DNA from 2 places in the Cellvibrio sp. ATLC23 genome. Region 1 is predicted to be linked to the other one. Evidence: riboswitches for the same ligand, from Rfam matches in the RefSeq annotation. Region 1 holds a riboswitch; the other holds the start of a gene.
What was found. Region 1 has a riboswitch for thiamine pyrophosphate ahead of AC2CG4_RS07975 (FAD-dependent oxidoreductase). Riboswitches for the same ligand answer to the same signal wherever they lie in the genome.
Positions count from the first base shown of each region.

Region 2: linked by a shared signal. The riboswitch ahead of thiD (bifunctional hydroxymethylpyrimidine kinase/phosphomethylpyrimidine kinase) and the one ahead of AC2CG4_RS07975 (FAD-dependent oxidoreductase) in region 1 are both predicted to bind thiamine pyrophosphate.

Region 1 covers NZ_JBXUOS010000004.1:44,016-51,551, reverse strand. The annotation lists gene guaB (IMP dehydrogenase) at 1-805, opposite strand, end outside; gene xseA (exodeoxyribonuclease VII large subunit) at 950-2,305, shown strand; TPP riboswitch at 2,374-2,491, shown strand; gene AC2CG4_RS07975 (FAD-dependent oxidoreductase) at 2,533-3,633, shown strand; gene thiS (sulfur carrier protein ThiS) at 3,647-3,853, shown strand; gene AC2CG4_RS07965 (thiazole synthase) at 3,855-4,658, shown strand; gene AC2CG4_RS07960 (HD-GYP domain-containing protein) at 4,676-6,040, opposite strand; gene AC2CG4_RS07955 (phosphoribulokinase) at 6,356-7,258, shown strand; gene AC2CG4_RS07950 (HAD-IIB family hydrolase) at 7,255-7,536, shown strand, end outside.
Region 2 covers NZ_JBXUOS010000001.1:7,132-14,667, reverse strand. The annotation lists gene AC2CG4_RS00060 (YqiA/YcfP family alpha/beta fold hydrolase) at 1-518, opposite strand, end outside; gene cpdA (3',5'-cyclic-AMP phosphodiesterase) at 525-1,307, opposite strand; gene AC2CG4_RS00050 (DUF1249 domain-containing protein) at 1,602-2,114, opposite strand; gene AC2CG4_RS00045 (NUDIX domain-containing protein) at 2,250-2,876, opposite strand; gene thiC (phosphomethylpyrimidine synthase ThiC) at 2,962-4,872, opposite strand; gene thiD (bifunctional hydroxymethylpyrimidine kinase/phosphomethylpyrimidine kinase) at 4,899-5,711, opposite strand; TPP riboswitch at 5,787-5,895, opposite strand; gene AC2CG4_RS00030 (cation:proton antiporter) at 6,004-7,239, opposite strand; gene nhaD (sodium:proton antiporter NhaD) at 7,397-7,536, opposite strand, start outside.

The DNA of each region.
Region 1 (7,536 bases):
CAGGGTATTTGGTTTTGATCGCACGGACACGATCCAATACATTTTTGGAGTGGCCGTGGGCAGTATCCACCACCAGTACATCTACGCCAGCTTCAACCAAGGCATCTACACGAGCATCGGTATCACGGCTGGTGCCAACACTCGCACCTACACGCAAACGACCTTCAGGGTCTTTGGACGCGCTGGGGTATTTTTCAGCTTTATTGATGTCCTTTACGGTAATCAACCCGCGCAATTCAAATGCATCGTTAACTACCAACACTTTTTCGATACGGTGCTTATGCAGCAGGTTGCGTACTTCTTCGGCAGACACACCTTCTTTAACGGTAACCAATTGCTCTTTTGGCGTCATGATGCTGGAAACGCTGGCATCAAGATTGGTTTCAAAACGCACATCGCGGCCTGTCACAATACCAACCAAATCGCCTTTGCTCAGCACTGGCACACCAGAGATATTGTTTTTGCGGGTCAACGCGATCAGGTCGCGAATAGTCGCGCTGGCATCGATAGTGATTGGGTCTTTTACTACACCGGCTTCGAACTTCTTAACCGCGCGCACTTCAGCCGCTTGCTGCTCAATGGTCATGCTTTTGTGGATGATGCCTATACCGCCTTCCTGTGCGATTGCAATCGCAAGGCGCGATTCGGTCACTGTATCCATCGCCGCTGAGATAAGTGGAATATTCAATTGAATTTTGCGCGTCAACTGGGTTTTCAGAGACACGTCTTTGGGGGTCACATCGGAATAACCGGGCACCAGCAAAACATCGTCAAACGTGAGGGCTTCTTCAGCAATCCGCAACATACCAACCAACCTCAAAGCAGGGGAAAAATAAACGCGAAATTATAGCGACTTGGAGGCCTCTGGTAAACCAAAAACCACAACATCTAGTGTTTAAGGGCAAAGCTGAGGCTAGCCCCTCGCGCCATCATCCCCTAGAATGCGGCCATGACTACCGATCTGTTTAGCAAAACCCCCGAGCGCGAGATATTCAGTGTCAGCCAGCTTAACCGCTCGGCGCGACAGCTATTGGAAACCCATTTGCCCCTATTGTGGGTAGAGGGCGAGCTTTCCAACGTCTCCATTCCCTCCTCCGGCCACTGGTACTTCACCCTTAAAGATGACCAGGCCCAAGTGCGCTGCTGCATGTTCCGCAACCGCAATATGCTGGTGCGTTTCAAACCCCAGCAGGGGCAACATGTGCTCTTGCGCGCGCGCGTCAGCCTGTATGAGGGACGTGGCGACTACCAAATTATCGCCGAACACATGGAGGAAGCCGGTAGCGGCGCCCTGCAGCGCGCGTTTGATGAACTCAAACATAAGCTATCGCAAGAGGGATTATTTAACGAAGCGCACAAAAAAGCCCTGCCCAATTTACCCAAACATATAGGTGTTATCACCTCGCCAACCGGTGCCGCAATTCACGATGTATTGAGCGTACTGGAGCGCCGCTTCCCTGGAATTCCCGTCACGGTCATCCCCGTTGCGGTACAAGGTAAAGAATCTGCCCCACAAATTGTGAAGGCAATTGAGCTCGCCAATCGCGCCGGTTTGTTTGATGTACTACTGCTCACCCGTGGTGGTGGCTCGATGGAAGACCTTTGGTCATTCAACGAAGAAATAGTCGCCCGTGCGATTTTTAACAGCGAGCTGCCGATTGTTAGCGCCGTTGGCCATGAAGTAGATTTCACCATCGCCGATTTTGTCGCCGATCTGCGTGCACCAACACCTTCAGCCGCCGCTGAGCTGCTAGTACCCGATGGCGATGACTGGCTGGATAAATTTATCGGTTTTGAAGTATTGCTTGAAGAGGCCATGTTGCGCCGGCTGCAGCAATGGCAGCGGCACTTACACAATTTGCGTCAGCGCTTGCGGCACCCCCGTGAGCGATTGGAACAGCAGTCGCAGCGGTTGGATAATCTTGAGCTGCGCTTGAAAAATCACATCAAACAGCTGCTGAGTGATTATAAAAATCGCATTCGGCAACTAGAGATTCGCCAGCAGGCGCACCATCCACAAGTGCGCTTGCACCAACTGCAAGAGCGCATTGCAGCGCAACATCAACGCTTGCAAACCGCGCAATATCGTTTGCTTGAGCGCAAGCAAAAAAGCGTGGGCGAGGCGGTGCGCATGTTAAATACACTCAACCCACTCAGTACACTTGAGCGCGGTTATGGCTTGATTACCGATGCGCAAACCCACAAAGTCATCACCAACAGCAATCAGGTAATGCCGGGGACCACTGTCAATGCCCGTGTCGCGCAGGGGGAATTTGTGTGTCGGGTAGAGTCCATTAGCAAATAAACAGCGTATCTACTCATTTAAAAATCTGAGATAGATTGCGAAGTAAATTCATGGCCAGTATATTGGCCACTTTCTTGTCGGAGCGCCTTGGTAGACATTGTCTACACGAAGGCTGAGATGGGTTCGGCCCAATCCGTAGAACCTGAACAGGCTAATACCTGCGGAGGGAACAAGGTACTTATAGCTGCGGCTATTCCCTGCCCTCCGCCTCAAAATTCCGAGGCAATGTGACTAACCAACATCCCCAAACAGTTGCTATCGCCGGTGCCGGTTTGCTCGGGCGTTTGCTCGCCTGGCAACTGCAAAAAGCTGGCATTCAAGTCACGCTATTTGACGCGGGCAGTTTTACACCCGATACACCGCAAAGTAACCGCGCCGCCGCGTTCACTGCAGCGGGAATGGTTGCCCCCCTGAGCGAAGCAGTAGTGTCAGATGCGGATGTTTACCGCATGGGCATTTACGCTCTGCAGCAATGGCCCGCATGGTTGGTACAATTACCGGCAACCGACACACCGCTGTTTTTTAATAACGGCAGCCTTGTTGTTGCACACCAGCAGGACACTAGCGAGCTGGATCAATTTGCGCGGGAATTAGGTTTTGTGTTGCCTGGTTGTACTGGCTACCAACAGCTGAATCAGCAGGAAATTCACCAACTCGAACCCGATTTGCACAGCCATTTCCACCGCGGACTTTTTCTGGCCGACGAAGGCCATGTTAACAACCGCGAATTTTTACGCTTGCTGGGCGATGAAATTATCGCCGTAGGGATTAATGTCCGCGCCCACACACCGGCTGATGTGTTTCCCGGAAAAATCCTAACCGACAGCGGCGCAGAACATTTTGATTTGGTAATTGATTGTCGCGGCTTGGGCGCAAAGAAACAGCTACGCAATTTGCGCGGTGTGCGCGGTGAAACCCTGCATGTAGAAACCAAAGAAATTCAATTGCAACGCCCGGTGCGTTTGATGCACCCGCGCTACCAGTTGTATGTGGTACCTAAACCCAATCACCGTTTTATTATCGGCGCAACGCAAATTGAAAGTGAAGATCGCTCGCCGGTGACGATTCAATCCAGTTTGGAATTAAGCAGTGCGCTCTACACACTATCGCCCGCATTCGCGGAAGCGCGCATTATTGAAATGGATACCAACTTGCGCCCCGCGTTTATGGATAACTTACCCAAAGTGGCGGTGCAAGATGGCTTGATCACCGCCAACGGATTATTCCGCCACGGCTATTTACTCGCACCCGCTGTAGTTGAAAATGTGTTGGCACATATTCTCAACAAACCGGAACCGATTTTTTCTGCCCAGTTAAACTCGCACTAGAAAATACCAAACTATGACAATTGAACTGAGTGTAAACAACGAAAAAAAAACACTGGCTGCCAATACGCTGCTCAGCGATGCATTACAACAATGGGACTATGGCGACAGTAAAATCGCTGTGGCGATCAACGGCGAATTTGTACCCCGCTCAACCTATACCGAGCGCGCATTATGCAACGGCGATCAAATCGATATAGTCAAACCGGTGGGTGGAGGTTGATATGAGTTATCACAAACCAGAAAAAGATTTCACACTCTACGGCGAAACATTTTCCAGCCGTTTTTTATTGGGCACCGCACTCTACGCATCGCCACAATTAATGCGCGACTCCATCATTCAATCGCGCTGCGAAATCGTCACCCTCGGCCTGCGCCGCCAGAACCCGGCCAATCGCGATGGCGATGCCATTTGGCAATACATTCAAGAGAGCGGTTGCCGTTTGCTACCCAATACCGCCGGTTGTAAATCAGTAAAAGAAGCGGTGACACTCGCGGAAATGTCGCGCGAAATTTTCAACACTGATTGGATAAAGCTGGAAGTTGTCGGTGACGATTACAACCTGCAACCCGATCCGTTTGGTTTAGTAGAAGCATCCGAAATCTTGATCAAAAAAGGTTTTAAGGTATTACCTTACTGCACCGATGATTTAATCCTGTGCAAGCGTTTGCTCGATGTCGGCTGTGAAGTATTAATGCCTTGGGGCGCCCCCATCGGTACCGGCCAGGGCTTATTAAATCGCTACAGCTTACGCACCCTGCGCGAACGCATTAAAGATGTACCCATGATTATCGATGCAGGCTTGGGCGCACCATCACAAGCAACCGAGGCGATGGAAATGGGGTTCGATGGGATTTTATTAAACACCGCCGTGGCCAAAGCGCACAACCCACCGATGATGGCGGAAGCCTTTGGCGATGCAATTGATGCAGGAAGAAAAGCCTATAAAGCAGGATTAATGCAAAAACGCCAAACCGCCAGCCCGAGCACACCCACTATCGGCCAGCCGTTTTGGCATCAACAATAAAAAATAGATGCGCGGATTTACCGAATAAAGCCGCTAATTTCCCCAAGCCCGTCTTTTAAACGGCGGGCAATTTTGGGGTCTTTACTTTCACCGGACATCACATACATTTGCATCATTCGGCTCAGGCGCTGTAAATGAAACGCCATCTCCTGTTGCATTAGCGATGCATCAGCCACTACTTGGCTAATGCTGTGCGCCTCTTCGCTCGCCATAGATTCAAGCGACTCACGCAAATCTTCTTTAAATAACAAACTGCCTTTAAAAGTGGTGGCGATATGCAGCACAACGTTTTGCAACGCGTGCAATTTTCTATCGCCATGGGTGTAACCCACTGAAGTTAAACAATCGCGCAAGTGCATAAACCAATTTTGCAAATGCAGATTTTGTTGCAGCATTCGCTCGGCAAATTCGGGCACACCACTGCCACTTACCACATTTGGCAGGGGCAACTCGCTGCGCAAAATCATCGCCGCAACAATTTCACAACTGCGATACAAATATGCGGCGCGGTTCATTTCCAACACCGGAATCACCTCGCGCCAGCGGCGCCCCTGCGCTTTAAAGCGATTGAAATAAATACCCACCATCGCATCGGCAACGGCGAGCACCTGCCCCAATAGAGAAAGTTCACTTTCAACTTTTGCAAAAGGATAGCCAGTGCCGTCACAGCGCTCATGATGCTCCGCTACAGCGGTAATAGTTGCGGGTGACAACTCAGGAACCATCATTAATATTTTGTTAGAAATATCCACATGGCTTTGCACATGAGCCCATTCATCTGCACTCAGCTCATCGGTTTTGTTAAGAATGTGTGGATCAATATGCAACATACCCACATCGTGAACCAGTGCCGCCCAAAACACATCACTCGCATCCTGTACCGGTAAGCGCATTTCTTGCGCGATATACAGCGACCACAAACTCACACACAAAGTGCGCTGATATAAATCCGGCATTTGTGCAGCCATCACGGTCAAAAATTGTTGCACCAATGGCAAACGCGACAGCATCGCACACACTGGCTCAAGTGAACTGAGCGGATGTTTGCGCTCGGCCAATGATTGGAAGTATTCCGTAGACCGAATAATGCCGAGTAGATGCTGAAGTAAATCTTCAGCGGAAATCAAAGTAGTAATTTGAATTGAATTGGCCAGTGGGCGGGCAAGTATTTTATTTTTTAGCTTCGCGATGCTTTGCTGATTGAGCAACTCAGACCGAGCCAGCAGCAACTCACCATCCAAGGTCAGGATATTTTCCACAGCTACAACCGGATTGGTAATTGACAACTTCGCGAGATAATCCGCATAGGCATCCACTTGTAATGGATTCCATACGGATGATTCATCATCCGCTACGAATAACTGCTGCTGATCACGCGACATACATAAAACCATCCATGCAATTGATGTTGAACTGAATAAATTTTATAGATTATTGGATAAAGCGTTGGTGCAATTAACAGCGCCCATGGCTACTGGTACAGTGTAGAAGAAATTTGACTGAGCGCCGCCTCACAATCCAATGCGCTACAATTAATTACAAGTTAGCCCCATTTTGGTTCAATAATTGCAATTTTATATTTAGTGTCCAAAGTTTCTTGACGATTATAGGTTTTTCACTATCTCAGACCAGAAAGTCGCACTGGTTTGGTGCGAAAAACACTCCAGATCAGCTTAATTGCGCAGAATGGAGCCATTATGAACCTTGCCAAGCTAGACAAACTGATTGCCGCAAACGGATTACCCCCAGAGTTTAGAAGCAGTGTGAGCGAGTGGTATCTACCGCTTACCCATGCCATCGCAGCAGAGTGCAGCGAGCAACCCTTGATTTTAGGCATACAAGGCTCACAAGGCAGCGGCAAAAGCACGCTAGCACAATTTATTAAAATCCTACTGGAGGAAAATTTTGTATTGCGCTGCATTGAACTGTCACTGGATGACTTTTATCTGCGCCACAGCGAGCGACAAATGCTTGCTGAGACCATTCATCCTCTGCTGCAAACGCGCGGCGTTCCCGGCACCCACGATGTAGAACTCGCCATCAATACGATTGATGCACTGTGCAAACTCGGCGCAAATGAAAGCATGTTGGTGCCACGCTTTAATAAAGCCATCGACGACCGTTTTCCTCCAGAACAATGGGATAAAGTCACCGGTAAGGTCGATGTGATTTTATTTGAAGGATGGTGTGTTGGTTGCGCGGCGCAAGATGAAAGCGCACTTAACCCGCCCATCAACCGCCTCGAACAAGATGAAGATCCAGAATGCGTATGGCGCCGCTACGTTAACCATGCGCTCGCCTCTAGCTACCCCGCATTGTTTAAAAAAATACAGCGTTTGGTGGTGTTGCAAGCACCATCATTTGATTGTGTTTACGCCTGGCGCTGGCTGCAAGAACAAAAACTGATTGCCAACTGGCAAGCAAAAAATCCGGAGCAAGCAGCAAGATTATTAGATGAAACCAGCGTGCGTCGCTTTGTGTCACACTTTGAGCGGCTCACTCGTCACTGCTTAAACACCTTGCCAGCACAGGCAAATTGGGTGTTAACACTAAATGCAGAACACGAGATTACTCGCTTCATCACCAAGGCAAGATTATGACTAATCCGCACCATAAAAAATTTTTAGTTGCCACTGATCTGGATGGCACATTGCTCGATCACGACAACTACTCTTGGGCAGCCGCAAAAACTAGCATTGACATGCTTCACGCTAGCGGCAGCATGATTGTGATCAATACCAGCAAAACACTCGCTGAGGTTCATGCACTGCAACAAGAATTAAACCTAGATGCACCGTTTATTGTTGAAAATGGCTCGGCCATTTACGCACCTGTCGCCTCACCTGCTGCCCGTTTTTTAAAACCTTACAATGGTGAG
Region 2 (7,536 bases), on a different contig from region 1:
GAGTGATCGCCACCCTCTTCGATTGTTTGTTTACAGCTCGCATATTTTTGTACGGCGTGCCGGTAATCGAGTGTTTCATCGCCCGTTTGTACCAGCAGCCAATAATTGTGTGGACGCGCGACGGGCACATCAACCGTAACAATCTCGTCAATATGGCCTGCGCTTAAGCGGTAGCTATCATCCGTGTGATAACTTTTCAGGTCAACCTCTAAATAAGCAGGCATAAATTCTTGCGGGCGAACAGCAGGGTTAATTAGCACTGCGCGCAAATCGTATTTCTCTGCTAGCCAAGTCGCCCAAAAACCACCGAGTGAACTGCCCATTAAATAGATCGGCTCAGGCAGCCGCTGCTCAATAATCGATTCCAGTAATTGCTGCGCCTGCGCCGGATAGGGTGTCAGTTGTGGGCAGATAAACTCAATGTCCGGATGCGCAACGGCCAGCCATTTTGCGGTTTGCTGCGCTTTAAACGAAAGAGGGGAACTGAGAAATCCATGGATATACAACAACACAGCCATGGGCGATCAATAGCCTGCAGATTTGTAATCAATCACATATTGTTTATTGGTCACGCGCGCAACACCGGTTGCGAAGGTGCCATCGTCGTTAAGCTCAAACCAGCGATAACCCGGCATTTGGGTATCTACCGTAAAGTCATCACACAGGGGTTTAAATTGTACGCAGGTTGATGGGGTTGCTAGCAAGGTGAGATTATTATGCTGTGCTTGAAACTCTTGGTGGACATGACCCCAGACAACTATTTTGACTTGCGGATAACTATCAACCAATTGAAAAAAAGCATCGGCGTTACGCACAATATATTGATCAATCCACACACTTCCCACTGGCACAGGCTGATGGTGCAGCGAAACGATGATATGTTTGTCGGGATTTGCCGCCAGCACATGAGCGAGAAAGTCCAATTCACTGGCGGCAAGCTGACCATACACATGACCTGGCACGCTGGAGTCGAGCAATACCAACAACCATTCATCCAAATTAATCAAGCGCCCTTCAATGCCAAGCGCATCTTGTAGAGATGCCATGATATCGGCGGAATCGTGATTACCTGGAAGCCAGCTCAGCGGCTGAGAAAAGTAACGCCGAATCGATTGGGCAAACCGCTGGTAGCAATCTACATGACCCGCGCTGGCAACATCGCCCGTGCAAATCAAGTGATCAAAGCGCGGCTCGGCCTCTTGGATAAGCTGCAGCACATCCTCAAGGCTCTGGTCGGTATTTAACCCCAGTAGGGTTTCGCTCTGCTGCGGCCCTAAATGGCAATCGGTTATCTGAATCAGACGCACTGGCAGCTCTCGTCCCTCGATAGTCGGGTTCTGTAATTGATTAACAGACTGTGTTCCACTCACATTTAGGTGTGGACTTAAGTGTCAAATTGGATAAGTTTCATTCGCAACGATATACGCTAATCAGGCTTTTCGCCACCCTACAATCATTGAAAAATAGCATTTGTAGCCAAGAAGTGTAAATTTTGTGAGGAAGTTAAGCATTGCTCATGTCGGTCAAGCGCAGGCACCTTAAACTGGCTTGCGCCTTACTCGCTCAAGCGCCAACTAAAACACATATAGAAAGGATGGTTTTTAATCAAAACAAAAGTGGGTATCCAAGCTGTGCCCATGCTCAAGGCATTGCGTTAACCACTCACCAAGGAAACGATTGAGTTGATATTTCTCATCGCTTTGGTACATAGACTGATTAGGATACTCATAACGCGGACGCAACCGTCTATGCCCCTCCCAGGCTAACACTTCTGCCAATTTTGCATCGTGATACATGCGCAGGGTGAGTTTTGGCATTTTTAACCAATTAGAACTGAGTTCCATTATTGTACGGCTTAACACCAATGTGGTGGTGTAAGGCGAGCGCTCGGTAATGCACAGCGAATGTAGCCACTGCTGCGCACCGCGAGTCACCATAAAGCGAAACTCATTTTGCAGTTTGTCGCTTGGGTTCTGTTGATGGCTGGCCAGTAATTTGATGAGACGGGCGTAATTGGTTTCGCACTCAGCCATCTGCTGGGGCAAATCTACCTTATAACGCTCTTTATAAGTTACATAGGCAGGCTGGGCATTGACGGCACGCAATGTGAACATAGAGGCCTTTAAAAAAATTGCCAAACAAAGGCAGCCAAAAGATAAAAAAATGAACCGGCGATTCATTAATCAATTAAATCGCCCGTTGTTAGAAGTGTTAGTCAGACTCGATACTAAGTCAATGGCTGTAAAAAATTATTCCTCAGCAACTAACTGTGCGCGCAAACGCTTGCGGTTCATTTGCAGCCACTGCAAACAGATGAGCGCCGCTGCGTTATTAAAAGCGCCGTTTAATAACTCAGCAAACACCTCATCAGCAGCCAAAATATGGAAGCGAATATCTTCCCCCTCTTCCGGCAAACCGTAAATACCGCCAGCTTGACTTAAATCGCATAAGCCGCAAAATAAATGCAACTTTTCATCGCAACCACCAGGGCTAGACAAATAGTTGCAAATATATTCCATTGCGTAAGGTACTATGTTTGCCTCTTCGATCAGCTCGCGTCGTGCAACCTCTTCGGGCGACTCACCTTCTTCCAACATGCCTGCAACAACTTCGTAACACCAAGGCCCATTGGGCTCGTCGAGTGCACCCACACGAAACTGTTCCACCATACCGATCAAATCATGTTTTGGATCATAAAGCACAACCGCAACTGCTTCACCGCGCACAAAAAGTTCGCGACCAATTTCCTTGCCCCAACCACCTTCAAATAATTTATGGCGAAGAAATATTTTTTCTACGCGGAAGAAACGTTTGTACATTTCTTCACGGCGAATAATTTCAACATCCGTGCGACTGAACTCCGGTTTTTTGATCATAAGCCTATTCTTGTTGATTTTTTAAATTTCCCTATCCCGCATTCCAAGAAAGGGGATAGGAGGAATTCAACACTTTAGAGAAGATTTAAACTTTGTGGTACAACTCAGAACCTTTTTCCAAAAACTCCTTCGATTTTTGTTTCATTTCTGCTTCAACATCGATCATGCGAATCACTTGATCATCGCCAATGGCGGAAATATCGGTGCCGTTTTTTGCCGCGTAATCGCGCACTTCCTGGGTGATTTTCATCGAGCAAAATTTCGGTCCACACATGGAACAGAAATGCGCTACTTTTGCCGAATCTTTCGGCAAGGTTTCATCGTGATAGGAGCGAGCAGTATCCGGGTCAAGCCCAAGATTAAATTGATCTTCCCAACGGAATTCAAAACGCGCTTTAGAAAGTGCATTGTCGCGCAACTGGGCGCCCGGATGGCCTTTCGCCAAATCGGCCGCGTGCGCCGCAATTTTGTAGGTGATGATGCCTTCTTTTACATCGTCTTTGTTTGGCAGCCCCAAATGCTCTTTGGGTGTTACATAACACAACATGGCGCAGCCGAACCAACCAATCATGGCCGCACCAATACCGGAAGTAATGTGATCGTAACCCGGTGCGATATCGGTAGTTAATGGACCAAGTGTGTAGAAAGGTGCTTCGTCACACACTTCCAATTGCTTTTCCATATTTTCTTTGATCATGTGCATAGGTACATGGCCTGGGCCTTCGATCATGCATTGCACATCGTGTTTCCATGCAATCTTGGTCAGTTCACCGAGGGTTTCCAATTCGCCAAATTGTGCTTCGTCGTTGGCGTCTGCAATCGAGCCGGGGCGCAAACCATCACCCAATGAAAAACTTACATCGTAAGCTTTCATGATTTGGCAAATTTCTTCGAAGTGTGTGTAGAGAAAATTTTCCTGGTGATGTGCCAGACACCACTTGGCCATGATCGAACCACCGCGCGATACGATACCAGTCACACGTTTGGCGGTGAGTGGAACATAACGCAGTAATACACCGGCGTGGATGGTGAAATAATCTACGCCCTGCTCTGCTTGTTCGATCAAGGTATCGCGGAAAATTTCCCAGGTGAGGTTTTCCGCAACGCCGTCGACTTTTTCCAGTGCTTGATAAATAGGTACAGTACCAATCGGCACATGAGAGTTGCGAATAATCCACTCGCGGGTTTCATGAATGTTTTTGCCGGTAGACAAATCCATCACCGTATCTGCACCCCAGCGTGCGCCCCAAGTGAGTTTTTCAACCTCTTCTTCGATCGATGAGCCCAGCGCCGAGTTGCCGATATTGCCGTTAATTTTCACCAGAAAATTACGGCCAATAATCATCGGCTCCACTTCGGGGTGATTGATATTCAGCGGAATAATGGCGCGGCCACGGGCCACTTCATCGCGCACAAATTCGGGGGTAATTTCGGCGGGAATACTCGCACCAAAACTCTCGCCTTTGTGTTGTTGGTCGGCAATGCCCAGCTCGCGCGCTTGCGCTAGAGCCATGTTTTCACGAATCGCAATGTATTCCATTTCGGGCGTGATAATGCCTTGCTTTGCATAGTGCATTTGCGACACATTTCTGCCCGCTTTTGCACGGCGCGCTTTGCGGGTCAGGTTAAAACGCAAATGTTCTAACTTAGGATCATTCAAGCGCTCGGTGGTAAACACTGAATCGCTATCTTCGATCACTTCGGTGTCGTTGCGCTCTTCAATCCACGCGGTGCGCAGCGCTTTTAATCCAGTGCGCAAATCAATTTTTACATTCGGGTCAGTGTAGGGGCCTGAAGTATCGTACACCCGTACCGGTGGATTTTTTTCGCCACCAAAATCAGTCGGCGTATCCGCCAGAATAATTTCACGCATCGGCACCTGAATATCCGGGCGCGAGCCCTGCACATAAATTTTGCGCGAGCCGGTGAAGGGTTGGATTGATGCCTTATCGACTTCGGCAGTTTGACTGAGAATTTTTTCGACGCTGGTATTCATAATAATGACCTGTGTTAATCAAGCGCTTAATAGAACGAGTAGAAGTGATGGACCGGACCTGAGCCCTGCCCTATGTGTAATGTTTCGGAGCGAAGCAGTGCATTGTGCAAATAGTCTTTTGCCTGTTTGACTGAGTCGCTGAGCGACAATTGTTTCGCCAAACCAGCCGCAATGGCCGAGGCCAACGTACAGCCCGTGCCATGGGTGTTATTCGTCTGCAAACGCGGGGCAGAAAAAGCCTCAACGCCCGCTGCCGTAATTAATAAATCGGTAGCTTGATCGCCATGGGTGTGGCCACCCTTCATCAACACCGCACGTGCGCCCAAGGCGATAATCTGTTCACCTTGCACTCGCATTTGTTCAAGATTCTGCGCAACGCCGGTATTTAACAAAACAGCCGCTTCATGCAAATTGGGAGTAATCACGGTCGCCAGAGGCATGAGTTTTTCGATCAGGGTTTGCACCGCATCTGGCGCTAATAATCTATCGCCACTGGTAGCGACCATCACCGGGTCAAGCACCAGCGGGATGTGCGCATAAGCGGTCAAAGATTCAGCTACTGCCGCGATAATATCGGCGGTTGCCAGCATGCCGGTTTTGATCGCGCCAGCCTGAATATCGCTCAACACTGACTGAATTTGCTGCTGCACAAATGCGGGGGGGATGGGCAATACTCCCTGTACGCCCAGGGTATTTTGGGCGGTGAGCGAAGCAATCGCACTGCAGCCATACACACCCAGCGCGGAAAAGGTTTTGAGATCCGCTTGAATACCTGCGCCACCGCCACTGTCGCTACCGGCAATGGTCAGTGCTATGGGAGTGTGTAGGAGTGAATTCATTAGGCTTCCGCAATTCATTAGCGAGTTAGTAATGACGCGGAAAAGAGAGAAAAAACCAAGGCATGAGGCATGCAAAAACTGGAGACTCTCGTTCCCTACGCCGGTACTAACCGGATCAGGTCGGCGGGTATATCTCAGCCTTATTGCTGCGTACCGCTAGCAAAAAGCACCCCGACAAGAAAACCGGCAGTCTATTGGAGTTAGCAAGGAGAGTAAAGGCAGAGGCATTGCTTGCTGCGCCCGGTGGTGAGTTAAACACTGGATAGCAGCGAGCAATACCCATGCTGGGAGGTTATTTTTGTTGCGATTTCAACAGACCCAACTTACCCGCCAGCAACGCGGTAGTAGGTGCTTGAATCAGAATAGTGCCCAGAATAAAAATAAACGTGATCGCCCCTACCACATCGATACCGGGCACTTTCATGCCCGCCAGAATACCGACCAAGGCCGCTGGAATCACACCGGTTTCCCGCGTCCAACTCATAAAGACCAATTCCTTCCAGGTCCATTTGGCGCGGCGGTCGGGACCGGCGCAGACAAATACAGTCAGTGGCCGCGCGATGAAAATAAAGATAAACAGCAGAATCAAACCAACACCTAAATATTCCTTGAGCAGATGGAAATCTACCTGTGAGCCCAGCAGGATAAAAATAAACATCCGCATTAACAGCGCCGTATTGCCCACATAATCCTCTAGATATTCATGCTCATGGTGATCCAGCGGCAAATTAAATGTCTCCTTATTGCCAATCATCACGCCACAGGTAAATACCGCCATAAAACCGGAGGCATGAATGGCATCGGCCAAGAGGAATACAGTAATCACCGCAAGGATAATAACGAACGGTGTTACTTCGCGAAAAATACCGAAGCTGTTATGCGCCATCAAAAAAGCAGCGCTATAGCCAACAATTGCGCCCAACAATAGCCCCATACCAGCTTCATAGGCCAGCTCGCCCAGCGAGTGAGTCAAGCTGAAACCTTCGCCGGTACCCATCACATAGGCCACTACCGCAAAGGTTGCGATTGCTCCCATGGCATCGTTGAGCGCAGATTCACTCATCACCGTTTGTGATACACGGTCTTTAATTGGTACCTGCTTGAAAATAGGCACCAGAGTGGCCGGGTCGGTTGATGCGGTCAATGCACCTAGCACCAAGGCAACACCGACAGGAATACCCAGCCAAATACCGGCGTAAGTAATGATCGCACCGGTAATTAACACACCGAGCGTGGCAATCACCAGCAAGGTAATCCAGATTTGTTTTAACACCGCAAACCGCAGGGTTGCACCACCTTCAAACAGCAAGTAACAAGCACCGATGGTAAGAATCATTTGATTCATGGTTGAGTCGGCCGGCACATGCAATAAACCGCCAACCGTAGGGCCAAGGCCTATGCCTATCAGTAGAAACAATACTATATCCGGCACTTTGATTTTTTTGGCGATCACCCCGCCCAACAAACCGGTGAAAATAATAATCCCGACATACATAAGATCGAGCTTGGCAATATCTAAAGGCGACATGACGACTCCGCAATAAAAGGTAAAAACCATAAAGCTGAAGATGCGCGCATGCTGACAGTAAACCGCCAAAGCCTTTATAAATTGTGTGTAAATTCCAAACACCAGAAACACAAAAGCCGGGAAGAGTCCCGGCTTGTGAATACGCACTTAATAATGCTTAGTGAGGAAACACTACATTAGCCAGTGTTAACGCCACAACATAACCACAGGTATAGGCAATTAGCACCAACGGCGTGTAGCGCAAAAAGGCACCAAAGGTCAGCCCTTTTACTTTACTCATCGCGATAATCCCGGAGG